DNA from 2 places in the Psychromicrobium ferritrahens genome. Region 2 is predicted to be linked to the other one. Evidence: riboswitches for the same ligand, from Rfam matches in the RefSeq annotation. Region 2 holds a riboswitch; the other holds the start of a gene.
The links. A riboswitch is a leader RNA that binds a small molecule or an ion and turns the genes downstream of it on or off. The one in region 2 is predicted to bind magnesium.
Positions count from the first base shown of each region.

Region 1 (15,542 bases), on a different contig from region 2:
GCTTGCCGTGCTTCAGCCACCAGCTCCAAAAAGACCTGCTGCATCAGCGGGTCCAGGCCACTGGTTGGTTCGTCGAGCACCAGCAGGTCCGGCTTATGCATAAAGGCTTGCACAATGCCCAGCTTTTGCTTATTGCCCTTGGAGAGCTTGCGCACCGGGCGGCTGAGATCCAGACCGAGTCGTTCGGCGAGTTCCTCCAAGTAGCCCTTGGATACTGGCCCGGAGATATCGGCGTAGTGTTGCAGCAGCTTGCGGCCCGTGCTGCGGCCATCGAGAATGAGCTCGCCCGGCAGGAAACCTATTCTGCGACGCAGCTCGGGCCCGGCCTGGCGCGGGTCGACGCCGAGTACAGTGGCCTGGCCCGAGGTGGGCCGGACGATGTCCAATAAGGTTCGCATCGTGGTGGTCTTGCCTGCCCCGTTGGGTCCGATGACGCCGAAAACGGTACCTTTCGGCATCGTGAAGCTGACACCGTTCAAAGCCAGCCGCGAGCCGTATTTCTTGGTGATCTGATGGGCTTGAATGGCGTAATCAGCGCTGTTGGCGGGCTCAGCCGTTTCGTTGAGCGCCCTTTCATTGAGCGCTGTTTCGGCGGAGGAGAGATGGCTCATGGCCTGTTACTTTCTTTAGAGGTGGAGGAGAGGACTTCTTGAGCGGCTTTTAAGTAGCTGTCGTCGACGTAGAGTCCGTGGGTGAAGAGTTCCAGCGCCGGGATTGCTATTCGATTCGTCATCGCCTGGTTGAACCCCGGTGCGTCCAGTGCTTCGTTGATCTGCTCCGACATGGTGAGCATCGCCAGGCTGGTCATCGCCACGAACACCGCCAATGCCCGAGCATCCGAGGAGGGGTTCATCGTCCCGTCCGCGATGCCTGCGCGGATCACCGCCTCGGTTTCGTCGATCACCAGAGTGATGACCTTGTGCCCCATCGGAGAGTCCTCAGAAACCGCGCGTCGCAGATAGCTGACTTCGAGATCGAATTCGCCTGGGTTGTTCAGGTGATTTTGCAGCACTGATTGAAAACCCTGCAAGCTCGACTCTTCGTTCGCCTTCGTCAGTACCTTGTTGAGGATGAACTCGTCGCATGCTTCACGGAGGCCGTCTTTACTGCCGAAGTGATGGATGATCAACCCCGGGCTGACTCCTGCTGCGCTCGCAATGCTGCGAACGCTGGTCTTCTGGAAGCCGGAATCGGCAAAGCATCGGACGGCGGCATCCCGGATTTTGGCCGGGGTGCTTAGGTCCTCGTGCGGCGGCCCGACATCCTTGATTGAACTCACGTTCAATATGCTAAACACTTGTTCAATCCTTGGCAAGTGGCGCTGCCGAGCACGGAGGTCCGCGCTCGAGGGGGAGAACAATCGGGTAGTAAGCTTTTTCATATGACGCCCCAAGAGCTCGCGGTTCTCGCTGACCTCCGTCGGGCGCGCGATCTCATTGATCGGGACTATGCCCTGCCTCTCGATGTGCCGACCATGGCCCGGCGAGCCCTGATGTCTCCGGCGCACTTTTCCCGGCAGTTCAAAGCAGCCTATGGTGAGACGCCCTACGGATACCTGATGACCCGCCGGATTGAGCGGGCGATGGCTCTGCTGCGCAATGGAATGAGCGTGACGGACGCCTGCATGGCTGTCGGTGCGACATCCCTGGGTTCTTTCAGTGCGCGTTTCACCGAGATCACCGGTGAGACTCCCACTGCCTATCGCTCTCGGGAACATCGCGCTGTAATGGTCATACCGGCCTGCGTGGCGAAGATCAACACCAGGCCTCCTCGGAAGCGGAACCCGCAGCGGAGCAAACCCACCGCTAAGCCGGTACTGGAATCGAGCAGGAATCGAGAAGCGTCTATCGTGCAGGCTGAATAAGCTCAGAGACATGACTATTTCACTTGAATATGCCCATGTAACCGTTAACGATGTCGAAGAATCTCTCGGGTTTTACCGGGATGGCTTGGGCCTCGAGGTGCTCAACGACGTCGCCCATGGCGAATTCCGCTGGGTCACCCTGGGCAGCCCGGCTCAGCCAGGGCTTGGCATCGTGCTCTCCGCCCCGCACGCCGGACGTTCTCAGGCTGACGGCGATGCGCTGCAGGAATTGCTCACCAAGGGGGTGCTGCCGATGGTGATGTTCAGTACCGACGATCTGGACGCGCTCTTTGAGAAGGTCAGTTCCTCGGGCGTCGGCGAGGTGCTGCAAGAACCGACGGATCAGCCCTGGGGTCCTCGCGACTGCTCCTTCCGGGATCCTTCGGGCAATATGGTGAAAGTCTCACAGGCCTCCTGAACCCGCCGGGTGTGGAGATCTGCAGGTTTTGAAGCCCTCAAAGTAGGCAGATCTCCGCACTCGTTTTAATTTTTTACGGCACCCCGGTTTGACTGAGTCAAGGTTTCCGGGTCACACTGAAAGTGCAGCACCTCGTTAGGCGAGGCTCCTGCGCGAACATAGGCCACTGATCTGACGACATCGAGAGATGCCCAAGATCAGGACAGGCCGCCTCGGCTTAAGGGGCGGTCCCAAGTGGCTTCCGACTGGTTTCGGATACGTCGCGCAGTGCCAAAGCTCTACGTGGGGGTGACTTCAATTCTTCTGGGCGTATCTGGTGTGCGCCCGAGTCTCTCGCGCTGTCCTGGTGTATTCCGGAGGTGGACAGATGGAATTCTTCGACATGATCCTACGCATTCTTTGCGGCTTGGGTTTGGGTGCCTTAGTTGGCTTCGAACGGCAGTGGCGGGCCCGGCTGGCCGGCCTGCGGACCAATGCCCTGGTCAGCCTGGGCGCCACTCTCTTCGTGATCTTCGGCGCCTACAGCTTCAACGGTCCGGGTGCCGACCCCACCCGAGTGGCCGCGCAGATCGTCTCCGGCATCGGCTTTCTGGGTGCCGGCGTCATTATGAAACAAGGTGCCTCGGTGACCGGGCTGAACACCGCGGCAACCCTCTGGGCCACAGCTGCGATCGGAGCCCTCGCCGGAGCGGGTGAGTTCGCGTTGGCGGCGGCAGGCACGGTGGCCATTATGCTGGCGAATATGCTGCTAAGGCCGCTGGGTCGGCTAATGGATAAAGCTCCCGACGGCGGACGCGAGCCGGTCTCGGTGGACTACCTTTTCGAAGTCCGTTGCGCCGAGGACGCCGAGGCGCACCTGCGGACCCTGATCGTGCACGCGGTCAGCCTGCCCGAGTTCCGGCTGCGGTCGGTGCAGTCCTCTGATACCTCGACGCCGGGAGAGGTGCGGATAGCGGCAGAGCTCTCCGCGCAAGAGCGTGACGATCGGCTGCTGGAGGCCGCCGTCAGCAGGCTGAGCCTGGAGCCCAGGGTGACTTCGGTACGCTGGATCATCGTCGAGCCGGTAGCCCTGGACTGAAGCGATTCACTCCCATCGAGTGTGTAGATCTGCACCTTTTGACGGCGTTTAAGATGTAGATCTACACACTCGACGGGGTCGGGCTGGAATATGAGCCGAGTGAAGAACGTTGTGCGGGAAATCCTGAAGAGATAGCGCCCATCTCTTTCCCAATCCTCACAAGTTCGGATCGGGGCCCTCAAGAGATAGGCTGAGGATATGGCGACTTTAGACATCACTGGTGAGACATTCGGCCCCACGGTCGAGGGCAACGATATTGTGCTGGTCGATTTTTGGGCGGGTTGGTGCCAGCCTTGTTTGCGCTTCGCTCCGACCTACTCCGCAGCTTCGGAGAAGCACGACGACGTCGTGTTCGCCAAAGTCGATACCGAAGCCGAGCAGCAGCTCGCCGCCGAGGCGAATATCACCTCGATTCCGACCCTGATGGCTTTCCGCGAAAAGGTTCTGGTCTTCTCGCAGCCCGGTGCTTTGAACCCGAGTCAGCTCGAAGAGGTCATTATCGCCGTCAAAGGGCTGGACATGACCGAGGTGCACGCGGCGGTTGCTGCGCAGAAGGCAGAAGCTGAAAAGAAGTAGCTCGGCTCAGGCAGAGCGGGATATAGGCTCGCGAGCTAGGGCAATTTATCGAGCTTGACGGGCTCGGCCAGCAGGGCGGACAACGATTCGTTGAGGTCCTGTACGGCCGAGCCTTTTCCATGCACGGCCAAGGCCTCTTCGGATTCCCACTGCTCGGTGAGCACAATGCGTTCCGGGGTATCCTCGGTGACTTCATAGCGCAGGCATCCCGGTTCTTTCACGACTTCTTCAATCGCGATGTCGAGGGCGAGGCGCACGCGGAACTGCTCGCCGTCGTTAGGGATAAAAGTAGCTCGAAGGTTCACCAGATCACTCATAACCTCAAGCCTACCGCTAGAGCTTCGGGACGCCGAGTCATCCTCTGTCAGCGGGTGCGGGGGTTCGGCGAGCACCTGGAAGCCAGAAAGATCGGGTAGCTGAAACCGTCCACCTTCAAAGCTAACAGCCAGCACGGCACGCACTGCCGAGCTTGCCAGCGGGCCATAGAGATGGGGAAAGAGTTCGCCATTGCCGCCGTCTTCCCAACGGACACCCACCCCTGAAGCAGCCAAAGCAGCCAGATCGATCACCAGGAGCACTACATCGATCTGCTCATCCGAATAAAGAAATTCAGCCACCCGAGGCAATTGGGCCGACGTCGATGCATGGATGAAACCGATCTCGTCGAGACTGTGCCCTTTGGTGGATTCTCGATAGTCAGTGGCGTGATCTTGGGCGGCCTTCCAACGGGAGGCTTCGGCGAGATGCAGGACGGTGCTCATCGAGTCAGCTTATGGTGCTTCGTGCGTGCGCTGAAAGACGAGCTTTCCGTGTCTCGATTGTTGGACCCCAAACCCTAGAGTTCAGGTGGCGTCCACCGCAGCGTATGACCGGTGGCTTGGAAGGACTCATTGCCCGCCAATTTGCCGGTGGTGGTGCCTGTCCAGACAAAACCGACGCTTTCATAGGCCGCCCGGGCGTGCTCATTGCCGTCGAGTACCTCCAGTTCCATCGGACCTTTGGCCCGGTCTAGTACGTGTCGCAGCATAGCGCTGGCCACGCCCTGTCGATAGTGCTGCGGATCAACATAGGTCCAGGTGATCTCCTCATCGTTATGAGCGATGAAACCGACGACGTCGCCGTCCAACTCAGCAACCCAGACCTCGCCTGCGAAGAGTTCTTCGTTTTCATACGTTGATTCCAGCTTGAGAAAGGCTTCAAGACCCACCGTGGGCCGAAGTTCATCGAGTCGAGCAGCATCGTGAATCCGGCAGATCTCAGTCCAGTCCGAGTCCGCATAGCGACGAATAGCGATGGTCATGTTACTCCTTGAAAATTCAAATTTTACGATAATCCCGCACACTCATTCGTGGTCCATGCCGCTCCTTCACGGTCCCGGAGAGATAGAGCAATCTCACCACTCGTTGCCGATGGCCACGCCACGGCTCCAGTAGTTCCAGCATTCGGTCGTCCTCCACCGGGGTTCCGGTGAGTGCGGTTCCCACGAATCCGGCGAGGTGGTAATCACCTACGGCGATCGAATCCGGGTCGCCGTGGCTGTGCTGCAATACCTCTGCCGCCGTCCAGACCCCGATCCCCGGGATGCTTTGCAGCGCCTGGCTGGCGGCTGCTGCTTCGGCCTGGCCAAGCCGTGCTAAGCCCGTTGAGCGTTTCAAGGCACGCATCAAGGTATCCGAGCGCTGTGGTCCGACTCCCGCGCGATGCCAATCCCAGGAGGGGATTTTCAGCCACTCTTCGGGACTCGGTGCGAGCCGCAATCCGGTTGGTGCAGGGCCTGGCGGCTCGGAGCCGTACCAGCGGATCAGCAGACGGTAGCCTCGGAAGGCCTCTTGGCCGGTGACTTTCTGCTCCAAGACGGCGGGAATCAGCGAATCAATCACCCTCCCGGTGGCAGGTAATCGCACCCCCGGATTTCGACGTCGGGCCTCTCGCACCAGCGGAGGGAGTGAGCTCTGGAAGGTTGCTGAATCGAATTCTTTCCAGTCATCGTTCTCCCCCAGGAGAGCGGGCAGGGCTTCCAACGCCGTCTCGGCACCCGGGCCGAAGGCTTTGGCCTGCACGCCGCCCTCGATGGCTTGCAAGCGCAAGCTGACGGCGTTTCCGGAAGCACGGAAAGCCAGCCACCAGGCACCTTCATGGAAGAGCATGCAAGGATCGGAGCTGCTACGGCGCAGCACGCCGATGCTGGCATTCAAAGAATAAGCTCCAGCTGGGCGCCAGAATCTCTGATGAACTGAGGCGTGCATTTTTATATCGTCGCACAGCACCCCGACAACGGCTTTGCCCGGTGATTCAGCTACTGGCCTCACCGGACAAGCTGGCTTCACCCGCACAGATTAGCCTTACCCCGGTAATCCGGCGCTCAGCCAGAGAGCCAGTACCGCCAAGGGCAGTAGCACAATAGTCAGCACCAGTCCGAGCAGCACGAAACGCCACCAGGGCACTGAGATGCCCAGGGCTTTGAGCCGTTCGTGCCAGAGCAAGGTCGCCAGCGACGCCCAGGGTGTGATCAAAGGGCCGAGGTTGACTCCGATCAGCAGGGCCGCCAACCGAAATGGACTTCCTGCGGTGGGTTCCAGCGCCAGATAAGCGGGCAGGTTATTGGCCGCGTTCGCGGTGAGTGCGGCTAGAGTGCTGAGTTGCAGTAAATCTCCCAGACCCCCACCTTCTCCGGCGGCGCCGGCTAAGAGTTTCGGCAGACCGTGCACCAGCAGGGTCTGCACTACGAGGAATAAGCCAATGGTGAGCAGCAGCGGTTTCACCGGCAAGATCCGCCAGTTCAAGGAGCTGCGACGCCGTAGAAGAAAAGCGCAGATCAGCAGAGCTGCCGCGACCAAGGCGGGATATTCCACTGGCAGGCCGCTCACCAACGCCGGCAGCAAAAGTGCAACCGTGAAGCCGCTGATCAGCAAGAGCGGCTTATCCGGTGCGGTGTCGGGGTCCGGAGGCTGGTAGCTCCCCTGCAATCTGGAGCGAAAGAGCAGCCAAATGAAGCTCACCGGGATCACCACGCCGAGTAGCGCCGGAGCCCAGAGCAGCCCGGCGAATTGCCAGGGGGTCATCGCCAGGGCGTGTTGTGCCAGCAGATTCGTCAGATTAGAAACGGGTAAGAGCAAGGAAGCGGTATTGGCCAGCCAGACAGTGGTGAGTGCGAAGGGCAAGGGTGGAATTCGCGCGTGTAAGGCGAGCAGCACGACCACCGGGGTGACCAGAACCGCTGTGGTGTCCAGGGACAGGAAAACGGTGCTCAGCGTCGAGAGCGCGACCACGATCAGCCAGAGCAGCAGAACCTTGCCTCGACGCCCGGCCCCGCTGGACCACAGCGCCAGCTTGGAGGTCAGCACTTGGAACACTTCGGCGTCGTCGGCTAGTTCGGTGACGACCGTCATGGCCACCACGAAGAGCAGAATTGGCACGGTACGTTCGGCGAGTACCAGGAATTCCGGCCAGGGCAGCAGACCGGAAAACAGGCTGAGGACGCCGAGCAGCAAGGCTGTTCCCGGAAGGGCCCAGCTGCGCACGGTTTGCATATCAGTATCCTGCCACGCGATGGATTCAGCCCTCCGTTCCATGGACAGTCCCTTCCCCCAGAGACCATCGCCTGTTATTGTTGCCTGGTGCTCCAGACAGGAGCGCTCAACCCGAGCAGAAAGGCAGCACCGTGGTTTCCAGCTTCGTGAAACAACTACACCGTGATGGCTTTTTGCGTGCCTTCCGGCAGGAAGAGCCGCAAATGTTCGGGTTACCGGTGTAATTAGCTCTGTGCTATCGCGCCCCGTAACCAGACAGGTTCGGGGCTTTTTCTTTGCCCACTCAGTCCAGTAATTCAAGGACTGAAGGGGATCAGCTGGCCAGCGGTTCCGAACCTTGAAGAACTCATCCAAGGAATCACTAGGAAAGACTCATGAAGAAAATCAATAGCAAGCTTTACAGTTGGGCTTCCATCATCGACGAGAAGACGATGGAACAGGCCGAAGTCACCTCGGCCATGCCGTTCATCTTCCCGCACCTGGCTCTGATGCCGGACGCACACCTGGGGAAGGGGGCCACGGTGGGCTCCGTGATTCCTACCCTGGGGGCGATTATCCCCGCGGCGGTGGGTGTGGATATCGGCTGCGGGATGATCGCCGTCAAAACCCAGTTCACCGCCTCTCAGCTGCCGGAGGACCGCAAGACGCTGCGCGAGCAGATTGAGCGCGCCATTCCGCTGTCTGCCGGTAAGTACAACCGCAAGCTGGTTGCCACCGCGGCACCGCGCATTGAGCAGTTGCGAGCGCTCGCTCAGAAGGCGGAGTTCGACCCCGCGGAGTACGCCGGGAACTGGGAGCTTCAGCTGGGCACCCTGGGGAGCGGAAACCACTTCATCGAGGTGTCGCTCGACGAGGACGACGCCGTCTGGCTCTTCCTGCACTCCGGTTCCCGGGGTGTGGGGAACAAGATCGCGCAGCACCATATCAAGGAAGCGCAGCGAATCGCCAGGCAGTACTGGATTGAACTGCCTGACCCTGACCTGGCGTATTTGGTGGAGGGGACGCCGGAGTTCAGCAAGTACATCAGGGAGTTGAAGTGGGCGCAGCAGTTCGCGCTGTTCAACCGTGAGGAGATGATGGATCGGGTGTTGCGCCAGTTCTCCGAATGGGCCGGAGAGCCGGTTCAGGAGCAGAAGCGGATCAACTGTCACCACAACTTCACCGAGCGGGAGACGCACTTCGGTAAGTCCGTCTGGCTTTCCCGCAAGGGCGCGATCAAGGCGGAGCCCGGAGTTCCCGGGTTGATTCCGGGGTCGATGGGCACTGCGTCCTATGTTGTCGAGGGTTTGGGGGACAAGATGTCGCTGAATTCCTCTCCACACGGCGCGGGCCGAGAGTTCTCCAGGTCCAAGGCACGCCAGACCTTCAATCTGGAGCAGCTGCGAGAGGCGATGACCGGTATTGAGTTCCGGGATACCGAGGCTTTTGTGGATGAGATCCCGCAGGCCTATAAGCCCATCGATACGGTGATGCAGGATGCTCAGCCGCTGGTGCGGATCAAGCACACCCTGCGACAGATCATCAACGTCAAGGGCGATTGACCCCTCTCACCCCCACGCTGTGACAGATCATGTCGGTATGAAGCCAGTATTCCGGCTCTATCTGTCACAGCGTGCTGGGAAGGAGTCTCAGCCGCGAACTGGGGCGGGAATATAAGCTGGGGAATATGACGACCCAAACCCAGGAACTTGCCGCAGGCTTCGCCGACGAGATCATCGCGCTGCGCCGGGAGCTGCACCAGAACCCGGAAATCGGCCTGCACCTGCCGCAAACCCAGCAGCGCATCCTGCAAGCCCTCGAACCGCTGGACCTAGAGATCACCCTCGGTGAAGGGCTCAGTTCGATCACCGCGGTATTACGAGGTGGCGCGGTTCAATCGGATGACCGGCCTGTCGTGCTGCTTCGCGGGGATATGGACGGCCTGCCAGTGGTCGAGTTAGTGGACGTCCCCTTCAGATCGGCCAACGGGGCGATGCACGCCTGCGGTCATGATCTGCACGTCGCGGGGCTGGTTGGCGCGGCCAAGATCTTGCACGCCATCCGCGATCAGCTGGCCGGCGATGTGATTTTCATGTTCCAGCCCGCGGAGGAGGGCCCGGGCGGCGCTGAGCCGATGATTGAGCAAGGACTACTCGACGTCACCGGCAAGCGTGCTGATGCGGCCTATGGCCTCCATGTCATGTCGGATAAGCACCCGCTAGGTGTCTGGAGTGGCAAGCCGAAGACCCTGATGGCCTCTCCGGATAACCTCCGGGTGAAATTCATCGGTCAGGGTGGGCACGGTTCCACGCCCTACCGGGCGAACGATCCGGTTCCGGCGCTCTGCGAGGCGGTGCTCGCCCTGCAGACCATGGTCACCAGGCACTTCGATATCTTCGAACCGATAGTGGTCACCGTGGGTCGGATCGCCGTCGGCAGCAAAGAGAACATCATTCCGGACAGCGCCGAATTCGACGCCACGGTGCGGTCCTTTAGCGCCCGGAGTCGTGAACAAGCCGAAGCGCTCAGCGTCCAGCTGATGAAAGGTATTGCGGCGGCGCACGGTTTACAGGCCGAAGTCCAGTTTGAGCGGGTGTACCCGGTCACGGTAAACGACGAAACCGAGTTCGCCTTCGCCCGAGGCGTCATCGAGGAGCTCTTCGGCCCGGAGCGCTTCGACCTGATGGCGGATCCCTTGCCCGGTGGCGAGGACTTCTCCTTTGTACTCAACGAGGTCCCCGGAAGCTACGTTTTCCTCAGCGCCTGCTCGGCGGAGAACCCTGCTGAAGCCGAGGGGAACCATTCACCGCGGGCCGCCTTCGACGATTCGGTGCTTCCCGACGGCGCGGCGCTGCTGGCCGAACTCGCGGTGCGCAGAATCGCCCGGGGCAAGGAAGCCTCATCCGCAGGTCTGAACGCGTAAAGAGGGGACTTGCCAGATAAAGCTAATGATATTAGCTTTAAAGCTATGGAGACTAAATTTTTGGATCGACCGGATGGTCGCATCGCCTATTCCATAGCAGGCGAGGGCCCGCTTCTCATTGCTGTTCCGGGTCTAGGGGATCTGCGTTCCAGCTACGCGGAGCTCAGTGCCGCCCTGGTCGCCGAGGGCTATCGAGTCGCCGTGATGGATCTTCGAGGGCACGGGGAATCGGATGTCACTTTCCGCGAGCACGGCGATGCGGTGACCGCTCAAGACCTGCTGGCGCTCGCCGAGCAGCTGGGCGAGCCCGCCGTCGTAGTGGGCAATTCGCTCGGCGGGGCGGTCTCAGTCTGGGCTGCCACCGAACGCCCCGAGCTGATCCCAGGAATCGTGCTCTACAGTCCCTTTATGCGGAACCCGAAGTTCCCGGCGTTCGCCTTGGCGATGATCAAATTCCTCTATCGGCTGGCCTTCATTCCGCCCTGGGGTGCGACGCTATGGGCGGCCTATTATCGAAGCCTCAATAAGGGTGTGCTGCCCGCTGACCTGGATGCACATCTCGCTGAGATCAAAGCGAAGCTTCACGAGCCTGGGCGGCTGCGTTCCTTGCGTGAACTGCTCTTGCAACTGGATCACAGCGTGATCGATGACCGGCTGCCCAGACTGAAGACTCCGATGCGGGTTTTTGTGGGAGCGCTCGACACGGATTTTCCAGATCCCAGCGCAGAAAGCGAGTGGATCGCCCAGTTCGGCGCGCAATCCGAACTGGTGCCGGAAAGTGGTCACTATCCGCATCGTCAGCGGCCGGAACTAGTGATTCCCCAAACCTTGGAATTCCTGAGTGGACTCCGCGAGGGGCAGTCCTGGAGAGCGCATGCCTAGAGTTGGGTTGAACCGCCAAACCGTCACCCTCGCCGCGCTCAAAGCGGTGGACGACGGCGGAGTGCACGGGTTCACCGAGCTGACCCTGGCTGCGGTGGCCGCCAGCGCCGGAGTTGCGGTGCCCAGCCTCTATAAGCACGTTGCCTCGCTGGCGGACCTGAAAAGGGCTGTTGCCCTGGTTGCAGTCGGCCAGTTAACTGAGCGAATGAGCGTTGCCACGGTGGGTCGGGCTGGGCCGCAGGCCGTGCAGGCGCTGGCGGAAAGCTGGCGCAGCTTTGCGCTAGAGACCCCCGGGCGGTATCTGGCTACGCAGTTGGCGGCAGATCCCGAAGATCCCGCTGATGCAGAGTTGGCTGGGGCTGGTGCCGCTGCGGTTTCCCTGATAAGTGGAGTGCTGCGTGGGTTCCAGATACCCCCGAGATTGGACGTCGATGCGGTCCGCCTGGTGCGTAGCGCATTCCACGGTTTTTTGACCCTGGAACTGAACGGTGGGTTCCGGCTGAGTGATGATCTGGACCAGAGCTACCGGCGGATGGTCAAAGCGGTGGTGGCGGGGTTGCAGCAATTTGCCGTTGAGGGTTTGCCGGCAAAGCAATCTTGAACCTCTTGTTCTGCAACAAGATGGTTGCAGAACAAGGTTACTTATTAAGACGCGCTTCCCAGTCTGCGGCGCTTTAGCGCGATGATCACCGCTGATTTCGGCTTTCTGGTTCTCTAGCTAAGGGCTTCAGAAGGTACGCTGGACACCATGAAATACGCGAATTCGGTGCTAGATCTCATCGGCAATACCCCCTTGGTCAAACTCAATAAAGTCACCGAAGGGATTCAAGCCACGGTTCTGGCCAAGGTCGAGTATTTCAACCCGGGTGGCTCAGCCAAGGATCGCATTGCGGTCAAAATGCTCGATGAAGCTGCCCGCGAAGGAAAGATCGCTCCCGGCGGCACGGTGGTGGAACCGACCTCGGGCAATACCGGCGTGGCGATGGCTATGGTGGCGCAGCAGCGCGGCTATCACTGCGTGTTCGCGGTGCCGGATAAGATCGCCGAGGACAAGCGCGCCGCATTGCGCGCCTATGGGGCCGAGGTGGTGGTGACTCCTACCGCGGTGGCCGCCGATTCCCCGCAGTCTTACTATGGGGTTTCCGACCGTCTGGTTAAGGAGATTCCAGGAGCCTTCAAGCCTGATCAGTTCTCCAATCCGAACGGCCCGCTCAGCCACTATGAGTCCACCGGCCCAGAGATCTGGCGGGATACCGAAGGTAAGGTCACGCATTTCGTGGCGGGCGTCGGCACCGGCGGCACGATCAGCGGCACCGGCCGCTACCTCCGCGAGATCTCCGCCGATCGCCCGAGTGGCGAAGTGAAGATCATCGGCGCCGACCCTGAAGGGTCGGTGTATTCCGGCGGCACCGGACGTCCCTATTTGGTAGAAGGCGTCGGAGAGGATATTTGGCCCGGTTCCTATGACCCCGCGGTGCCGCATCAGGTGCTCGCCGTCTCCGACGCGGAGAGTTTCGAGATGACCAGGCGGCTGGCCCGTGAAGAGGGACTGCTGGTCGGCGGCTCGAGCGGGATGGCCGTGGTCGCCGCCCTACGAGTGGCTCGAGAGCTAGGCCCGGACGACGTCGTCGTAGTGCTCTTGCCGGATTCCGGGCGAGGCTACTTGGCGAAGATCTTCAATGACGAGTGGATGCAGAGCTATGGCTTCCTGAAAGTCACCGATCAGCCTGCCGTGGGCGAGGTGCTGCGTTCGAAGACGGGACAGCTGCCCGACCTGGTGCACATCCATCCCAATGAGACGGTGCGCGATGTGGTCCGCTTGATGGACGAGTACGGCGTCTCCCAGGTGCCCGTGCTGACCGCTGAACCGCCCGTGGTGATGGGTGAGGTGATCGGCTCGGTCGATGAGCGCCTGCTGACCGCTAAATTGTTCCGTGGTGAAGCCAAGATGACCGACAAGATCACTGAGCATATGACGGCGACCCTGCCCATTATCGGTTCGCTGGAGCCGATTTCCGCGGCGCGCGCCAAACTGCAGGACGTCGATGCCCTGTTGGTTACCTTCGTCGGTGCCCCGGTGGGAATTCTGACCCGCCACGATTTGCTGTTCTATCTGCAGGATTGATTTCCTGGCCGGTATTCTGCCCTTTGCGGCGGCCCAGAACGCGCGTACTCAGGCACCTCAGAGGTGCCGTCGATACTGAGGAGTTTTTGTGAAAGAGACCAGTGACCTGGGGTTCAGCACCCGTGCCATCCATGCCGGTCAAGAGCCCGACCCGGTAACCGGCGCCGTCGTCGGGGGGATCATCCAGTCGTCCACCTTCGCGCAGGACGGCATCGGTCAGCTGCGCAACGGCTACGAATACGGCCGTGGCACCAACCCGACCCGGGATTCCCTGCAAGCTCAGCTGGCCGCCGTCGAACACGGTAAGCATGCGTTCTCCTTCTCTTCAGGGCTGGCGGCAGAGGACTCGCTGATCCGGGGCCTGCTGCGCCCCGGCGACCACATTGTGCTGGGCAACGACGCCTACGGCGGCAGCTACCGGTTGATCAATCGAGTACTCGGACCCTGGGGGATCACGCATTCCACTGTCGACATGGCTTCCTTGGAGCAGGTCGCCGCTGCGGCGAATTCCAGCACCAAATTGTTCTGGGTGGAAACGCCGTCCAACCCGATGATGAAGATCACCGATATCGCGGCCCTCGCCGAGTTGGCCCATGCCCAGGGGGCGCTCCTGCTGGTGGATAACACCTTCGCTTCTCCTTACCTGCAGAACCCGCTCGAACTCGGCGCGGATATCGTGGTTCATTCGACGACCAAGTACATCGGCGGGCACTCCGATGTGATCGGCGGTGCGGTGATCGTCCGTGATGACGAGCTGGCCGAGAAGATCGGCTTCGTACAGTTCGCGGTAGGTGCGGTTTCCGGCCCGATGGATGCCTTCCTGACCACCCGGGGTTTGAAGACGCTCGGAGTCCGAATGGACCGGCATTCGGCCAATGCGCTGCAGATCGCACAGTGGTTGCAGGGGCGTCCGGGAGTGCAGAGAGTGCTCTATCCAGGGCTGCCTGAGCATCCGGGACATGAATTGGCGAAGCGTCAGATGAAGGCTTTCGGCGGGATGATCTCGGTTCAGTTCAGCGGTGGAGCAGCGGCAGCTCGGGCGGTGGCCGAATCCACCACGCTGTTTACCCTGGCCGAATCGCTCGGCGGCATCGAATCCCTGATGAACTATCCCTCGGAGATGACTCACGCCTCGGTCAAGGGCACTGAGCTGGCGGTACCAGAGAACCTGATCCGCCTCTCGGTGGGCATTGAGGACGCCGCTGATCTGATCGCAGATCTGGACGGCGCCTTGCGTCAGTTGTAAAATTCCGGTTCGCTGGGAGTTCACCTATCTGCTCCCAGCGAATTAACAGGATAGAGCGCTCAAACTGCGAGCTGCTCCCTAGCTGGCTCAAAGTTAGCTGAGAATCCTGGACCGGTTTAGTTCGCCGGAGTAACGTTCGTCGAGGACCTGAGGCCGATCGGCCCGATCCATGTGGAGATCGGTCGGCAGCGGCCGGTCCTGAGCACAAAACAAAGGATAGGTATGAACAAGATTTTCAAGTCGGTCCTTATTGGTGCGGGTGCAGCCGCTATGGCTTTCCTCGGTTCGGGCGCGGCCACTGCCGCAACTCCCACTCCGGAGATCATTGGCGGAACCAAAGCCCCGGCAACCCCCTGGGAGGTTCAGCTCACCTTCGAACTGAACGGCGATCAGTACGGTTGCACCGGTGAGGCCATCTCTGCGAGCTGGGTACTCACTGCGCAGCACTGCGTCGACGGAATCAGCTGGATGGATGTCTACTACAGCAACAGCACCTCCAACCCGGGCACCCCGGTGGCAGCGGATCAGGTCTACGGCTCACCCTACGGTGACGTCGCCCTGGTGCATCTCTCCAGTTCACATGCGCTGAGCTCCTACCCGACGCTGGCTTCCAGCTACACCCCCACCTCGGGTGATGCTGGCACCATCATGGGCTACGGCCTGCGCGCAAATGGCGTCGAGCCGACCGGCCTCTACCAGGCCAGCGTCCAGGTCCTCGGTTCTAGCACCGATGCCTACAATGGCAAGGCCGTGCACGTACAGGGCGTCTCCGGAGCTTCCAATCATGGTGATTCCGGTGGCCCGCTGATCGTCGGCGGCAAGATCGTCGGCGTCTGCTCCACCGGTGACGTCGCTGATCCGGGTTCCGATACCCATGCCGGAAGCAACTACGCCAACCTGACGGATTCGCGTAGCTGGATC
Region 1 covers NZ_JBDLLW010000001.1:1,186,366-1,201,907, reverse strand. The annotation lists gene ABDK06_RS05600 (ABC transporter ATP-binding protein) at 1-611, opposite strand, end outside; gene ABDK06_RS05595 (TetR/AcrR family transcriptional regulator) at 608-1,279, opposite strand; gene ABDK06_RS05590 (helix-turn-helix transcriptional regulator) at 1,382-1,864, shown strand; gene ABDK06_RS05585 (VOC family protein) at 1,875-2,282, shown strand; M-box (ykoK) riboswitch at 2,407-2,577, shown strand; gene ABDK06_RS05580 (MgtC/SapB family protein) at 2,650-3,360, shown strand; gene ABDK06_RS05575 (thioredoxin family protein) at 3,559-3,936, shown strand; gene ABDK06_RS05570 (putative quinol monooxygenase) at 3,972-4,253, opposite strand; partial or broken gene ABDK06_RS05565 (DUF952 domain-containing protein) at 4,398-4,697, opposite strand; gene ABDK06_RS05560 (GNAT family N-acetyltransferase) at 4,772-5,236, opposite strand; gene ABDK06_RS05555 (DNA-3-methyladenine glycosylase family protein) at 5,253-6,182, opposite strand; gene ABDK06_RS05550 (ArsB/NhaD family transporter) at 6,279-7,466, opposite strand; gene ABDK06_RS05545 (RtcB family protein) at 7,841-9,007, shown strand; gene ABDK06_RS05540 (M20 metallopeptidase family protein) at 9,133-10,368, shown strand; gene ABDK06_RS05535 (alpha/beta fold hydrolase) at 10,414-11,250, shown strand; gene ABDK06_RS05530 (TetR/AcrR family transcriptional regulator) at 11,243-11,851, shown strand; gene ABDK06_RS05525 (cystathionine beta-synthase) at 11,999-13,375, shown strand; gene ABDK06_RS05520 (cystathionine gamma-synthase) at 13,464-14,621, shown strand; gene ABDK06_RS05515 (S1 family peptidase) at 14,844-15,542, shown strand, end outside.
Region 1: it holds a riboswitch for magnesium, as region 2 does, so the genes downstream of both, ABDK06_RS05580 (MgtC/SapB family protein) here and mgtA (magnesium-translocating P-type ATPase) in region 2, are expected to answer to the same signal.

Region 2 (15,542 bases):
GCTTCGCGGAGCACCTCTCGGGTCACCGGAGCGATCTCGCCTTCGCCGACGAAGAGGAATTTGAGCATATTGGTGATCGGATTCCCCTCCGTCCAGCGGAAGTAGATGTGTGGCATCAGCCCCGTGACATCGCGGATGTGCAGCAGGATCGCGGCAATCGTGTTCGGCACATTGCTGCTGTGCACCTGGAGGACGTTGAACTGATGCCGCCGCACCCCGTGCACTTCCAAGGCCTGCTCGAAATCCGATGAATCGTCGATGGTGACTTCGATGAAAATCACTTGTGAAGCGTCCGGCAGGTGGCTGATCTCGATCGCGTGATCGATCTTGTGTCGGTACTCGGCAGCACTCTGCTTCTTCGGCTCGTGCGCGATGATCCGGATCGGACCATCCTCATTGGCTGCCAGCATTTCAAGCGCCCCGGCGTCCAAGCGGATATGAGTGGCACGTAATTCGAAGGAGCGCCGCATCCGGCTGAGCAGGCTCACGATCAGGATGCCCAGGATGAAGAGCACGGCGATCCGCAGGCCGTCTGGCCGCTCGATCGAGTTGGTCACCGTGGTGTAAAGGAACACCACCGAGATGACCCCGAAGGCGATGGTGCGGCCGCGCTGCTTCCTGCGCCGTGCCGAAAGCGTCACGGCGACCGAGGCCGAGGTGATCAGTACGAGTACGCCGGTCGCGTAGGCTCCGCCCTGAGCGTTCACATCGGCGTCGAAAATGACCGTGATGGCGAAGGCGATCACGATGAAGACCAGCACCAAAGGCCGTAGTGCTCGGGTCCAGGCCGGTGCCATGCCGAAACGCGGCAGGTACCGAGGTACTAGGTTCAGCAGCCCGGCCATCGCCGAGGCTCCCGCGAACCACAGGATCGCGATCGTGCTCAGATCGTAGACCGTGCCGAAGCCGTCTCCTAGCAGTGAGTGCGCCAGATAGGCCAGCGCCCTGCCATCGGCCTTGCCTCCGGGCTGGAACTCCTGAGCAGGGATCAAAATGGTAGTGGCCAAGCTGGAGGTGATCAGGAAGGTGCTCATAATCAGCGCAGCGGTAGTGAGCAGCTTATGAGCACCCTTGATTCGGCCAGCCGGCTTGGCTTCGCTATCTCCGGGCTTGCCTTTGATCTGAGGCATGACCGCGACGCCGGTCTCGAAACCCGAGAGGCCCAGCGCGAGTTTGGGGAAGACCAACAGGGCCACCGCGATGATCATCACCGGATTGCCGTGCTGAGTGGTGAGCGCCGTCCACCAATCACCGATCTGTAAGGGGCTCTGCGCGGCTTCGACAACAGCGAAGCCGACCACCACGGCGTTGAGCGCCAGGTAGAGGAAGACCAGCACCACGGCCACTCCGATGGCTTCTTCGAAGCCTCGGAGGAACACCGCGCCGAGCAGGGCGATCAGAATTAAGGTGATGATCACGTTCTGGCCGTGGAAGAAATCTGGCGCAAAGGGATTCTCGATCACGTGAGCCGAAGCATCAGCGGCGGAGAGCGTGATGGTGATGATGAAGTCGGTGGCAGCGAAGCCGAGCAGCGCGAGTACGAAGATCTTGCCCCACCAGCGAGGCAGCAGCTTCTCCAGCATGGCGATAGAACCTTCGCCGCGAGGGCTCTCACTGGCGACCCTGCGGTACACCGGGAGCGCTCCACCGAGGGTGACCAGGACCAGCACCACGGTGGCCAGCGGTGCCAGCACTCCGGCGGCGAGTGCGGCAATGGCTGGCTGATAGCCGAGCGTCGAGAAGTAGTCGAGGCCGGTCAGGCACATCACACGCCACCAGGACTGCGGTTTCTCGGCGGATTCGTGAGACCTCTGAGGTTTCCCAGAAGGGCTCGGCATGCCTTCGAGCAGCCAGTCCTTGAACTTCTGGCCGGCATCGCGGCGGTTGCTTTCAGGCTCGGCTGGGGGTCTGTACAGTGAGGTCACGGTGGTCCTTTCGAGGACCTGCTCGGCCCGGCGAAAGGATCGTAGCATTGGAGATCTGGGAAATAGGGCCGTCTTTACGGAATCTTTACGGGGTGCGCCGGATGGAGTGGTTGGGGTATAATCGAGGGTGCAAGGTGCCACTCGATAGCTGAGGCTCCTTCGCGGACATAAGCCAGCGATCCCAAACGTCGAGAGACGCCCCGGATCAGGACAGACCACCCCGGCCTAAGGGGTGATCCCGATTGGCTCCCGAGTTTCACCGGGTTACGACGCGAAGTGCCAAAGGTCTGACGAGGAGGGGCAAATCTCGGCAAACTGCCGTACCTCTCATCCGCTGGTGAATTCTCATCCGGTTGTGCATCCTGCTGGACGAGGGGAGAGAACCATGAGTTCTGGCCATAAACCCTGTCCTGTACGGTCTTTTCGCTGATCTGACAGTCATCAGCTGACGCTGATCAACGCTCGCCGTCCAGAGACGACTCGCCCCACCGGGGCTATTCCACGTAGTTTTCACCTTCCTTCAAGCGTGCCCTGATGCTTTCGCAGCTCCGGGGCGGCGCTTGTCGTGCTGCCGAAAAGGAGCATTCTCATGCAAACCGTCACCCGCCGCCCGCTCACTCCACCGGGCCGTGCCGCTTCCACCCCGCGAGGCCTCGGACGCCGTCGTCATCAGCAACTCAGCGAGCGCCTGGCTGAGCAGAATCAGCACCTGGCTGCTGCTGCGATGGCACCGCCGCAGGAACTGTTGAATGAATACCAGAGCAGCCTGCGCGGCCTCCCGCCGCTCGGGGTCGCTCGCGCCGAAGAGCGTTTCGGCCGCAATGAGGTCAGCCATGATCGGCCGGCACCGGCCTGGTGGCAGTTCCTCACCGCCTTCAATAACCCCTTTGTGCTGATCCTCTGCGTGCTCGCCGTGGTGATGCTCTTCACCGACGTGATCTTCGCCGACCCAGCGGATGGCCCCTCCTATAAAGGAGTGATCACCCTGGGCATCATGGTGCTGGTCTCGGTCAGCATGCGTTTCTGGCAGGAATACCGTTCTGGAAAGGCCGCTCAGTCCCTGCAGTCCATGGTGCAGACCACGACGGCGGTCACCCGGCAGAACGAATATGGCGAGCCGGTCACCACGGAACTGCCGATCGAGGAAGTGGTCCCCGGGGACATCGTGGAACTCGCTGCGGGCGATATGCTCCCGGCGGATCTGCGATTCCTGCGCACCAAGGACCTGCAGATCAATGAAGGCATGCTGACCGGAGAATCGTTGCCCACCGAGAAGAGCCCGGTGACCGCGATGGACGTGGATCAGCAGAATCTGCTGGAGGCTGACAGCCTCGGCTTCAAAGGCACCTCGGTGATCTCCGGAAGCGGTACCGCGCTCGTAGTGCACACCGGCGCCGACACTTATTTCGGCGCGATGAGCAGGGAACTGACGGGTAAGCGTCCGGAGACCAGCTTCGACCAGGGCGTGAAGAAAGTCAGCTTCCTGCTGATCAAGTTCATGCTGGTGATGGTGCCTCTGGTTTTCGTGATCAATGGGCTGACCAAGGACTGGACGAGCGCCTTCCTCTTCGGCCTGGTCACCGCGGTAGGTCTCACGCCCGAGATGCTGCCGATGATCGTCACTGCCAACCTGGCGCGAGGGGCGGTCAAGATGTCCAAGCGCCAGGTGATCGTGAAGCGGCTCAATGCCATTCAGAACCTGGGGGCGATGGACGTGCTGTGCACGGATAAGACCGGAACGCTCACCGAGGACCGAATCGTCTTGGAGCGTCATCTGGATGTGCACGGTACCTCTAGCCTGAAGGTACTGCGAATGGCGGCTGCGAACTCCCGTTTCCAGACCGGGCTGCGGAATCTGCTGGATCGAGCAGTGCTTGATGCCGCCGGGCCCGAGGTGCTCAGCGAGCTAGAAGGTGCCTACTCACTCATCGACGAAGTGCCCTTTGATTTCTCCCGACGCCGGATGACGGTGGTGCTCGACGGCGGCAGCGCTCCGCTGATGATCACCAAAGGAGCGGTGGAGGAAGTGCTTGAAGTGTGCAGCACGGTGATGCTGAAAGGCCACCCAGCTGCTTTGACGCCGGCGCGTCGGCGCGAACTGGAGGAACTGGTCGCCGGGCAGAATGCTGAGGGGCTGCGCGTGCTCGCTCTGGCCACCGCCACCGCTACCCGCCGTGAGGACTACTCGGTGCAGGACGAGCGGGAGATGACGCTGCTGGGATTCCTGGCCTTTCTGGACCCGCCCAAGGAATCTGCTGCCGCGGCCATTGCGGCCTTGCATCGGCATGGCACTCTGGTCAAGGTGATCACCGGGGACAACGAGCTGGTGGCCCGGACGGTATGCCATCAGGTCGGTATTGCCGATGACGCCGGTCTGCTCACCGGCGTCGAGCTGGAAGCGCTGGATCAGGATGAAGCGGCCTTCGCCGAAGCTGTGGAGCGCAACACCATCTTCGCCAAAGTCAATCCGATGCAAAAGGCCCGGATTGTCGAGCAATTGCGCTCCAATGGGCACACCGTCGGGTTTATGGGGGACGGCATCAATGACGCCGCCGCGCTGCGCGCCGCTGATGTGGGTATCTCGGTTGGTACCGCTGTCGATATCGCTCGGGAATCGGCTGACATCATCCTCTTGCGCAAAGATCTGACGGTTCTGGAAGCCGGGATTCAAGAGGGCCGACGCACGTTCGGCAACATCATCAAGTACATCAAGATGACGGCCAGCTCGAACTTCGGCAATATGTTCTCGGTGCTGGTGGCCAGTGCGCTCTTGCCCTTCATCCCGATGATCCCGGTCGTGGTGTTGCTGCAGAATCTGGTCTACGACCTGTCGATGCTCTCGCTGCCCTGGGACAAAGTGGATCAAGAGTACTTGGAGAAGCCGCAGAAGTGGGAGAGCAAGGGACTGGCCAGGTTCATGCTGACCATCGGGCCGATTTCCTCGGTCTTCGATCTGAGCACCTTCGCGCTGATGTGGTTTGTCTTCGGCGCTAATTCAAACGATCAGGCAGCGCTGTTCCAATCCGGGTGGTTCGTCGAATCGCTGATCTCGCAGACCCTGATCGTGCATATGATCCGCACCGGAAGGATCCCCTTCCTGCAATCCAGAGCCTCTTGGCCGGTACTGCTGCTGACCGGGGCGGTCTGCGTTTTCGCGCTCGTGCTGCCTTTCAGCGATTTCGGTCAAGGGCTGGGATTGGTGAGCCTGCCCTGGACGTATTTCCCGTGGCTGATCGGCACTCTGGCGGCTTATTGCCTGCTCACCCAGGGTGTTAAGCAGCTCTTCATCCGCCGCTACGGCCGCTGGCTTTAGCGATAGATCGAGGAAGCCGTGGTTGAGGTGCTTAGAGAGAAACATTTGATTCACATTGAGCAACTCGAGGTTGTAGCATGGGTCCCATGAATGAGCAGCGTCTTGAGGTTGGCGGCAAAGTGGGTCCGATCGACTCCTCTCGGATTCCACGTTATGCCGGTGCGGCAACTTTTGCCCGGCTTCCTCGCCTGGATCAGGTGAACCGGGCCGATATCGCCGTCGTCGGCATTCCCTTCGACAGCGGAGTCTCCTATCGGCCCGGGGCACGGTTCGGAGCCAACCACGTTCGTGAAGCATCCCGCCTGTTGCGCCCCTACAACCCGGCGCAAGAGCTGGCGCCTTTCGAAGTGGCGCAGGTCGCCGACGCCGGCGATCTTGCGGTCAACCCCTTCAATATCAATGAAGCGATCGAGGAGATTCAGCACAGCGCGCTGGAGCTGACCGCTCCTGACGTCGCCGGGCACGCGGCGAAGCTGCTCACCCTCGGCGGCGATCATACGATTGCGCTGCCGCTGCTCCGAGCGGCCGCCGAACGTGCTGGATCCCCCGTGGCGCTGCTGCACTTCGATGCGCACCTCGATACCTGGGACACTTACTTCGGAGCCGAATACACCCACGGAACGCCCTTCCGCCGAGCGGTGGAGGAAGGCATCCTGGACACCGAGGCGATCAGCCACGTGGGCACTCGTGGGCCCCTCTACGGCAAGAAGGATCTGGAGGACGACCGTCGTTTCGGCTTCGGCATCGTGACCTCTTCGGATGTCTTCCGGCAGGGGGTTGACGAGATCGTGCACAAGTTGCGGGATCGGATCGGCGACCGTCCGCTCTACGTTTCAGTGGACATCGACGTGCTTGATCCGGCCCATGCTCCGGGGACCGGGACCCCCGAGGCCGGCGGCATCACTAGCCGGGAGCTGCTGGAGATCCTGCGCGGGCTGCGCGGAATGAATCTGATCGGGGCCGACGTCGTCGAAGTTGCACCGGCCTACGACCACGCCGAGATCACCGGCGTCGCGGCCTCTCACGTAGCCTATGATCTGGTGAGCTTGCTGGCCGACGGCGTGCAACGAGCCAACCACCCGGAGACTGAGGAGCAGGGACGATGAGCGATGCCAGAGCAGAGAACGTCGAGCGCGGAGTCCGCAATGGTGGCGATCTGGTGGTTGAGACCCTGCACGCTCTGGGTGCCAGGACGGTGTTCGGCATTCCGGGGCAGCACGCCCTGGGGCTCTTCGATGCATTGAGTCGCTCAGAGCTGGAGTTCGTCTCTTCGCGGGTGGAGAACAATTCTGCCTTCGCGGCGGATGGCTACGCGCGGGCCACCAACGAGGTCGGAGTGCTCTTCCTTTCCACCGGTCCCGGCGCGCTGACCTCGCTGGCCGGCCTGCAGGAGGCCTACGCCACGGGAGTGCCGATGATCGTGGTGGCCAGCCAGATTCCGTTGGATGGCTTAGGTGCGCGTCGTAAGGGCATGCTGCATCAGCTCGACGATCAGAAGGCTTCAGCCGCCAATGTGACCAAGAGCCAGCGGCTGATTCAGCACGCCTCCGGTATTCCAAGCGCGATTCAGGATGCCTGGACCGAGGCGGTCTCCTCCCCGCAGGGCCCGGTCTGGATCGAGATTCCGCAGAACGTGCTGTTGGACCCGGTGCTGGTGCCCCAAGTGGAGGACGCGCTCGCCGAGCCCTTTGACAATCCGCCGCGTGTTGAGCTGGTCCGCGAGGCGGTCAAGTGGCTCGCCAAGGCTGAGCGGCCCGCGATTGTGGCCGGTGGCGGCACCCGGCGCGGCCACGCTGAGGCTTCTTTATTGTCGATTGCCGAGAAACTCAAGGCACCTGTGGTTTCCTCGCCCGGTGGCAACGGGTCTTTCCCCTGGACGCATCCGCTCTCCTTGCAATCGTGGGTCGAGGATCGCTTCGTCACCGAAGTGCTTGAGGACGCCGATGTACTGGTGGTGGTCGGTTCCTCCTTGGGAGAGGTGACTAGTAACTACTTCACTCTGGAGCCGCGTGGTCGGATCATCCAAATCGACGCCGAGCCCCGAGTGCTGGAATCGAATCGTCCCGCATTGGGGATCCGAGCCGACGCCGGGCAGGCCCTGGAAGCGATCGACCAAGCACTGAGCGCCGAAGTGCTTGCGGGCCGGGTCTCCGACTGGCACGGCGAAAGCCCGGAATCAGTGGTGGCGGCAACGCTGGCCAAGGTGATGGCCAGGTTGGACGGCCAGGACCTGAGCAAAGAGCGGCAGTTCATGGCCGATATCCGGGCCGCCGTCCCCGACGATATGCAGACCTTCTGGGATATGACGATCGCCGCGTACTGGGGCTGGAGCTGCTGGGACGCCCGGGCTGGCGAGTTTCACTCAGCCCAGGGCGCCGGTGGTCTAGGCTATGGATTCCCGGCGGCCATCGGCGGCGCCGTGGGCCTGGCTGTGCAAGGCAAGCCGAGCCGGGTGCTGGCGGTCTCCGGGGACGGTTCGTCGATGTACTCGATCGCTGAGCTGGCAACCGCCAAACAGCATAACGTGCCGGTGACCTGGCTGATTGTCGATGACGGGGGCTACGGCATCCTGCGGGAGTATATGGTCGGCGCTTTCGGCAAGGCCACGCACACCGAGCTGGCCAGGCCCGATTTCGTCAAGCTCGCTGAATCCTTCGGGGTGCCGGCGCGAAGGGTTGAGGCCTCGGCAGTGCGTCAAGCCTTGGAAGAGGGCTTTGCCGCGGAGGGGCCCAATGTGATCGTGGTGGAGACTCTGCTGCAAATGTTCGCCCCGACTCATATGTGAGTGGTGTGCCCGGCGCGAGCTGGATCGGCTGGCACTCCTTTATGTGATCTTTTTTGATTCTAATTGACGTATTACAATCAACTATGAACATTGAGCGATTGCGCCTGACCATGGCTTCCCTGGGGCCGCTTAATCCTTTGCCGAATGTAGGCAAGCCTTTGGAAGACCCTTACCAGATCAGCGGGGACGTGCCGCCTGAGATCATTGAGAATTCTCGCTACGGCCACCCCGCGACACTGCACCCCTACCAATTGCAGGATCAGTATTCCAGGCAGCTCAATGACTCAGAGCAGACCGTCGTCACCCTAGAGAACGATCACCTGAGGGCTCGTTTCCTGCCCGAATTGGGTGGCCGTCTGTGGGAACTCATCGATAAAAAATCCGGCAAGAACCTGCTGCACACCCCGGAGCAGATTCAGCTGGGCAATCTAGCCTTGCGCAATGCCTGGTTTGCGGGCGGTATCGAATGGAATATCGGCACCCGAGGGCATTCTCCGACTACCTGCTCACCACTGCACACTGCGTTGCTCACCACTCCGGAGGGCCAGGAAGTGCTGCGAATGTGGGAATTCGACCGGCTCCGTGAGGTGATCTTTCAGATCGATGCTTGGCTGCCAGCGGATTCCAGGTTCTTGCAGCTGGCCGTCCGGGTGACCAATCCCAATCCGCAGGCCGTACCGATCTACTGGTGGAGCAATGCCGCCGTGCCGCAAAGCTCGCAAACCAGGGTAATCGCACCGGCGAGCACTGCCTTCGCCAGCGACTATCAGCACGGCATCAAGCGAAAGACGCCGCAGAACCTCGAAGGAGTGGATTGCACCTGGCCCGCTCGGAATTCCAGCGCCGCCGATTATTTCTTCGACCTGGCTCCGGGGCAACGCCGCTGGATCGTCGCGAGTGATGCCCAGGGAGACGGCCTGGCCATGCTTTCCAGCTCCAGATTGCGCGGACGCAAGCTCTTCGTCTGGGGTGAAAGCCAGGGCGGCCACCGTTGGCAAGAATGGCTCACCCCGCGGGGCGGTCACTACGCGGAGATCCAGGCCGGGCTGGCCCAGACTCAATTCGAGAACCTCGCCCTGCCCGCCGGAGAGTCCTGGTCCTGGCTGGAATGCTATGGCAATGCGGAGTTGCAGCCAGAGCAGGCGCAGGGTGAGTGGGACGCCGCGGTGCGACACGCTGAGCAGCGGCTCTCGAAGGTATTACCGGAGGAAGAACTGGAAGCCAGCTATCTCCGATGGCGGTCCTGGGCTGAGCTTCCTCCGCAGCGCCAGCTGCTCAACGGTTCGGGGTGGGGAGCTTTGGAAGCTGAACGACGTCGTCGTGCCGGCGAGCCATGGCGGCTGCCGGGCGTTCCCTTTGCCAAACAGACCTTGGGCGCTGAACAGGCGTCCTGGCTACGACTTCTCGAGGAAAGAACGTTCTCCGGGGCGAATAGCTATGTCTCCGGGGCATCGTGGGCTCAGTTGCTCGCTGAGGCGGAGGGGGACGCTGCGGCCATCGCCTTGCATCGAGGCGTTCTGGCTCAGGGAAAGGGAGAACACGCCGCAGCCGCTGAACAGTATCGTCGGTCGATCGAACTCCAGCCGAGCGCGCTGGCCTGGCGAGGACTCGCCATCGCTGAGAACAACCCGCGGCATTACCTGGCAGCGTGCGCACTTGAGCCGGAGCAGCAGCCTTTACTCACCGAAGCGTTGACCGCGTTGCTGACGGCGGGGGAGAGCCAGCTGGCTGGGCAGCTTCTCGAAGCCTCGGGCTTGTTGGCAACCGCGATCGCAGGCCGAGGAAGGATGGCCTTCTTGGCGGCCCAGATCTTCGCGGAGACGGCGCGAAGCCAGCAGGCAATAGCGATCCTGAAATCCGGGCTCTCGGTAGCTGATATCCGCGAAGGGGAGAACTCGATCGCAGAACTGTGGCAGCGAGTCCTCCCCGGCGAGCCGGTGCCAGGCCACTATCAGTTCACCATGTCCTGAACTCGTAGTCCGCTCGGCGACGGCCTATTCGGCGAGTGACTGCTATCGGAGGCTACTCAGCTCTCCACGCTCGTCGGAATAACTCCGGGCCTTGTGAGGTTTGAACTTTTGTATGCAAACGTATGGATAAAGGGGATGCGATGAAACGCAAAATCGTCGTCGTTTCAGCGGGTTTGAGCTCGCCGTCGTCGAGCAGATTACTGGCCGATCAGCTGCACGCTGCGAGTTCCGCCGAGCTTACCGGCCTGGGCGAGCAAAGCGAGGTGCAGGTCGTGGAGCTCCGGGACCTTGCGGTGGACATCGCCCACCATCTGGTCACCGGTTATGCGCCTCCCGCGCTGCAGGAAGTGATCGACGGTGTACAGCGGGCAGACGGCATCATCGCCGTCACGCCGGTTTTCTCGGCCTCCTTCAGCGGTTTGTTCAAGTCCTTCTTCGATCTGATTGACCCCAAGTCCTTGGACAGCACTCCGGTTCTGCTGGGAGCCACCGGGGGGACAGCGCGGCATTCCCTGGTCATCGACTACGCATTGCGGCCTCTGTTCAGCTACTTCAGGGCCGCGGTGATTCCGACCGGCGTCTTCGCCTCTCCCGACGATTGGGGCGACGCTCGGCTGGCTCAGCGGGTCAATCAGGCAGCAGGTGAATTTGCCGAGGTAATTCACCGCACCGCACCCAAAGATCCTGCCGCCACGATGGAATCATTGCCTTTTGAGCAGCTATTGGCCAATATCAACCAGCAGAACTAAAAATCTCACGAAGCCTCGTGACATTTCTGTCGCTGGGTACGACTTATCGGTGAAGGGGCAGACAAAGCCCCGCGATGATCGGTATTTTGACACCCCAAGAGGGTAGTGAGCGAGTGAATAATGGGTTTCTTCAGCTTCTTGATTCTGGGCTTGATCGCAGGCGCGATTGCTAAGTTCATCCTTCCGGGAAAGCAGGGTGGCGGCTGGTTCGCCACGCTCATCCTCGGAGTGGTAGGAGCTTTCCTGGGAGGCTGGCTCGGCGGGTTGATCTTCAATCAGCCGCTCACCGAGTTCTGGTCCCTGGCAACTTGGATTCTGGCCATCGTGGGTTCTGTCATCGTGCTCGCGGTGTACGGCATGATCACCGGCCGCAAGCGCGCCAATAGCTGAGGTCAGTTTCGGGTTGATACGGCTCGCAGATGTCTTATCAACCAGAGTGCTGAGGGGGCCCGATCATCAGATCGGGCCCCCTCAGTGATTCAGCGAACTACTCCGAAACTTTCTTCCGCTTCTTACCGTCCAGCAGCAAGGCCAAGCCGATGGCCAGTAGCCAGATGTCTTTGGCGAGCGCGGTGCCTTGCTGGGTGGGCCGGATGCCGTCGGCTTCGGTCATTCCAGGGGTTTTCAAATACAGATAGACCATCGACCCGGCAAAAGCGGTGAGCGCCAAGCCGACGAGCCTGCTCGGCAGGAAGGGGGTGAGCAGCGAAGCGCCCAGCCCCACCTCGCTGTAGCTGAGCAGCTTACCGAATTTCTCGGCTTCCAGATCCGCCAGCTGGGGGAAGGCATTGAGCGCCAGTTTTTGCAGTTGCCCAGCATGCTCGGCGTCGAGATTGAGTTTACCCACGCCGGAATTGAGAATAAAAGCGCCGCTCGCTAAACGCAGTGCCAGATGACTCAGCCTGATTGCCATTGCTGTTTCTCCTCTTTCGGTCGTCGTAGTCTCGAACTTAGTGCTTGCCGGAGCTAATTGCCAGAATCGTCGGCCCCCGGCTTGGACTAGGTCATCGCTTCAGTAGTTAGGCTTCGGTTGCCCGCTCGGCGTCTGGAGAGCCTGCGATCAATCGCTGAGGCGGCCTGCGAGATCAGGATGTTCAGGCCGATGTAGATCACCGTGACGATCAGGTAGGTCTGCACCAAGTGGCCGGTGGAGGCCACCAGAACGCTGCTGGCCTGTTGCAGTTCGCCATAAGAAACCACATAGCCCAGGGTGGTGTCTTTGAGCAGGATCACCACCTGGGCGATCAGTGCCGGCAGCACGATGCGAACGGCTTGCGGCAGTACGATGATCCGCAGAGCCTGAGCTTTGGACAGGCCGAGTGCGATGGCGGCCTCGTTCTGTCCCTTGGGCAGAGCGAGCACCCCGGCTCGGAAAACCTCGGCGATGGTGGCACCCGAGCAGATGCCGATCGGAATCACCAGCTTCCAGAACACATCGGGGTTCACCCCGTAGTTGGGTAACCCGGACATGAAGATATAGATGATGAGCAGCAGTGGCACGGCACGCAGGAACTCGATCACCGCGGTGCACGGCCAGCGCAGGAACTTCGCTTTCGACAGCCTGCCCAGTGCCAGGAACAGGCCGAGCGGCAAGGCGATCACCGCTGCCCCCAGCGCGGCCAGTGCGGTGTTGCCCAGTGCGCTCAGCAAGTACGACCAGCTGCTGGAAGTCCTGAATTCCGCCCACTTGGAGGGTGCCAGCTGCCCGCTGCGATAGAACTGAGCATAGGCCAGCACCAACAGCGTGAGGGTCAGCAGGATGCTGATCGCGGTCAGCCAGCGGACTCGACGTCGCGCCCTGGGCCCCGGGGCATCGAAAAGCGCGCTCATCGTTGCACCCGGAACTTCACTTCGAGTCGTGAACCGATCGCCCCGGCGCCGAGCGCAATCGTCGCATAGATCACCGCGGCCACCAGGAAGGTGGTGAGCCCGAGAGCTTCTTTGTTATTGATGAAACTCACCTGCGCGGTCAGATCCATCACGCCGACCACCCCGGCCAAGGAAGAAGAGAGCAGTACGCCGATGAACAGGGTCACCAGCGGCTGCACCATGGAACGGACCGCCTGGGGAAAGACCACTTCCTTCAAGACGCCGAAGAAATTGAGCCCGATGGCCCGCGCAGCCTCGATCTGCCCCGGCGGGATGGCATTGATGCCGGTCCGGAATACCTCGCAGCCGAAGGCCGCGCCCACCAAGATCATCGCCAGGATCACCGAGGGCAGATAGTCGATGGTGACGCCGATCTCCGGTAAGCCGTAGATCATCAGGATGAGCAAGGAGACCAGTGGGACATTGCGGAAGATCTCCACGTAGACCAGTCCGACGCCTCGCAAATAGCGCACCGGGCTGACCCGGAAAGTGGCGAGCACCGCGCCGAGCACTATGGCTCCCAGGAAGCCGAGAACGGTCAGCTGAGCGGTGAGCCACAGCCCCTGACCGAAGTTCCCCGCGTACTGGGTGAACAGAACCTGCACGGTTTACTCCACGGTGGGAGGCACTGGAGCTTCGGTGGTTCCGGTCTTGTCACCTATGGTGGCTAGCCAGAGTTTCTTCCAGGTGCCGTCCGCGATGATCTTCTTTAGCCATTCGTTGACGAAAGCCTTGGCGTCCGTGCCTTTGGTCAGGCCGATGCCGTAGTTGTCCTTGGGGCCGAAGGGGTCACCGACGATCTTGACGTCCTTATTGGCGGTGATCGCGTTGAGCAGAAGGGTCTGATCGATCACATAAGCATCGGCTCGGCCCTGTTGCACGGAGGCCAAGGCCTGAGCATGATCCGGCAGAGCCAGGATCTTGGCCTGCGGGGCTTCTTTCTCGAGCAGTGTCACACCGGTGGAGGAGGCCTGGGTGGCCACCGTCTTGCCGGTCAGATCGGCCAGCGACTTAATGCTGTCATTCGTCGATTTCACCAGGATCGCGGCCTGTGAAGAGTAATAAGGCCCCGCGAAATCCACTCGCTCCTGCCGCTTGGGAGTGATCGAGTAGGTGGCGAAAATCGCATCGACGCTCTTATTGGCCAGTAGATCCTCACGGGTGTCAACGGTCACCTGATCCAATTTGGTCTCCGGCTTGCCCAGGATGTACTTGGCCAGCAGCTGACTCAGACCTGCGTCAAAGCCGATGGCCTTGCCCTTCGCCGGGTCCAGCAGGCTGAACAGCTGCGATGTCTGGGTCCCGCCGACGTGCAGCACACCGTTCTTCTTGATCTGGCTCGCCCACTGGTTCGCTGAGATGGTGGCGTCGTCCGCGGTGGCGCCGGCGTTGATCAGATCGTCGTACTGTGAGCCGGAGCTGCTCGGGTTACCGCTGCTGCTATCGGAGGCCTCCGGGCTGCAGGCAACCAGGCCAAGGGCTAAGAGCGCGCCCAGGGCGGCTACCGCAGTGGGCGTCTTCGTCTTGTTCAACCAGCTCATCGCTATGCTCCTGTTCGCCGCTTTCAACGTCCACCCAGCATAGTCATCTGAGAGCCGACTCGTGAAGAAGCGGCAGGAGCATCGTTAACATGAGGAAATAGCCCCTCCAGCGGCGAGGTCCGTGGGAGAGCGCCGCCAAACATGGCAGCATGGTTTTGATGAAACTGACAAGAGGCCAGAGCGGTCAACGCGGCATTCCCATGCCTCTGTGGCTGCAGGGGGTTCTCGAATCGGCTCAACTGGCCATCATTGTCGCGCTGTTGGTGATCCTGCCGGTGGCCGCTGTCTATTTCTCCGGTGGTTTCGGAAACCAGCCCTTCGACGCCGCCGCCAGGCTGGCCGGTCAGGCCTGGCTGCTGATCCACGGGGTGCCCTTACAGCTCAATGTGCTGACCGGCGCTTCGTCGGGTGATCTGCAGAGCGGATCGCTCAGTCTGATACCTTTTGGGCTCACCCTGATTCCGTTTTTCTTCGGCTGGCGGGCTGGCAGACGGCTGGCGAGAGCTTCATATGCGGATCAGCTCTGGCAGGCTTTGCTTGGGGCGTTGCTGATCTATGGCGTCTTCGGACTCGCCACCGGTTATATCTGCAATACTCAGAACGCCTCGGCCGCATTGCCCGCCGCTACCCTGATCCCGCTCATCCCGGTGGCCCTGGGACTAGTTGTTGGTGCCCGGCGGGAAGCCGGTTCCTGGGGCAGGCTGATCGGTGTCGACGCGGCGGAACGAATGGCCAGGGTAAGCCAGCAATCACGCTGGACCGGCTCCTACTTATGGTCCGCCGTCCGAGCAGCTTTTTTGGCGGTGATCGTACTGATGGGCATCTCCGCTCTGGTTTTCGCGATCAATCTAGCGGTGCACTGGGCCGATGTGGTCTCCGTTTACCAAGGACTCAAAGCGGGGCCGATGGGTGACGCCGTGCTCACCTTGGCGCAGCTGGGCTACTTCCCGAACCTCGCAGTCTGGACCATGGCTTGGAATGCGGGCCCAGGTTTCGCGGTCGGCGTCGGGTCCAGTGTGGGACCGCTGGGTACAGTGGTTCCGCCGGTGCCCGCGATCCCCTTGCTGGGTGCGCTCCCGGTGGGGCAGCTCAGCTGGGGGGTGGTCGCCCTGGCTATTCCTGTGCTCGCGGGGCTGCTGGCGGGCTGGTGGTTCCTGCGAGAAGGGGAGAATCACTTCGACGAATGGCTGTCGATCAAAGTTCGGCAGCGCTGGTTCAGTGCAACGGCGTCCACTCTCGCCCTGGCCGCTATCGTCGGGCTCGTCGCTGGATTGCTGGCAGCTGTGCTGGCCTGGCTTTCCGGCGGTTCGGCGGGAATCGGCAGGCTGACGGTTCTAGGCCCCAACCCGCTGAGCACAGCGCTCTGGGTTGCCTGCGAGGTGGGTATCGG
Region 2 covers NZ_JBDLLW010000003.1:234,957-250,498, reverse strand. The annotation lists gene ABDK06_RS13185 (amino acid permease) at 1-1,925, opposite strand, end outside; M-box (ykoK) riboswitch at 2,059-2,230, shown strand; gene mgtA (magnesium-translocating P-type ATPase) at 2,515-5,238, shown strand; gene speB (agmatinase) at 5,325-6,344, shown strand; gene ABDK06_RS13170 (thiamine pyrophosphate-binding protein) at 6,341-8,023, shown strand; gene ABDK06_RS13165 (DUF5107 domain-containing protein) at 8,107-9,993, shown strand; gene ABDK06_RS13160 (FMN reductase) at 10,134-10,742, shown strand; gene ABDK06_RS13155 (GlsB/YeaQ/YmgE family stress response membrane protein) at 10,863-11,132, shown strand; gene ABDK06_RS13150 (hypothetical protein) at 11,230-11,655, opposite strand; gene ABDK06_RS13145 (amino acid ABC transporter permease) at 11,742-12,572, opposite strand; gene ABDK06_RS13140 (amino acid ABC transporter permease) at 12,569-13,216, opposite strand; gene ABDK06_RS13135 (glutamate ABC transporter substrate-binding protein) at 13,220-14,152, opposite strand; gene ABDK06_RS13130 (cell division protein PerM) at 14,311-15,542, shown strand, end outside.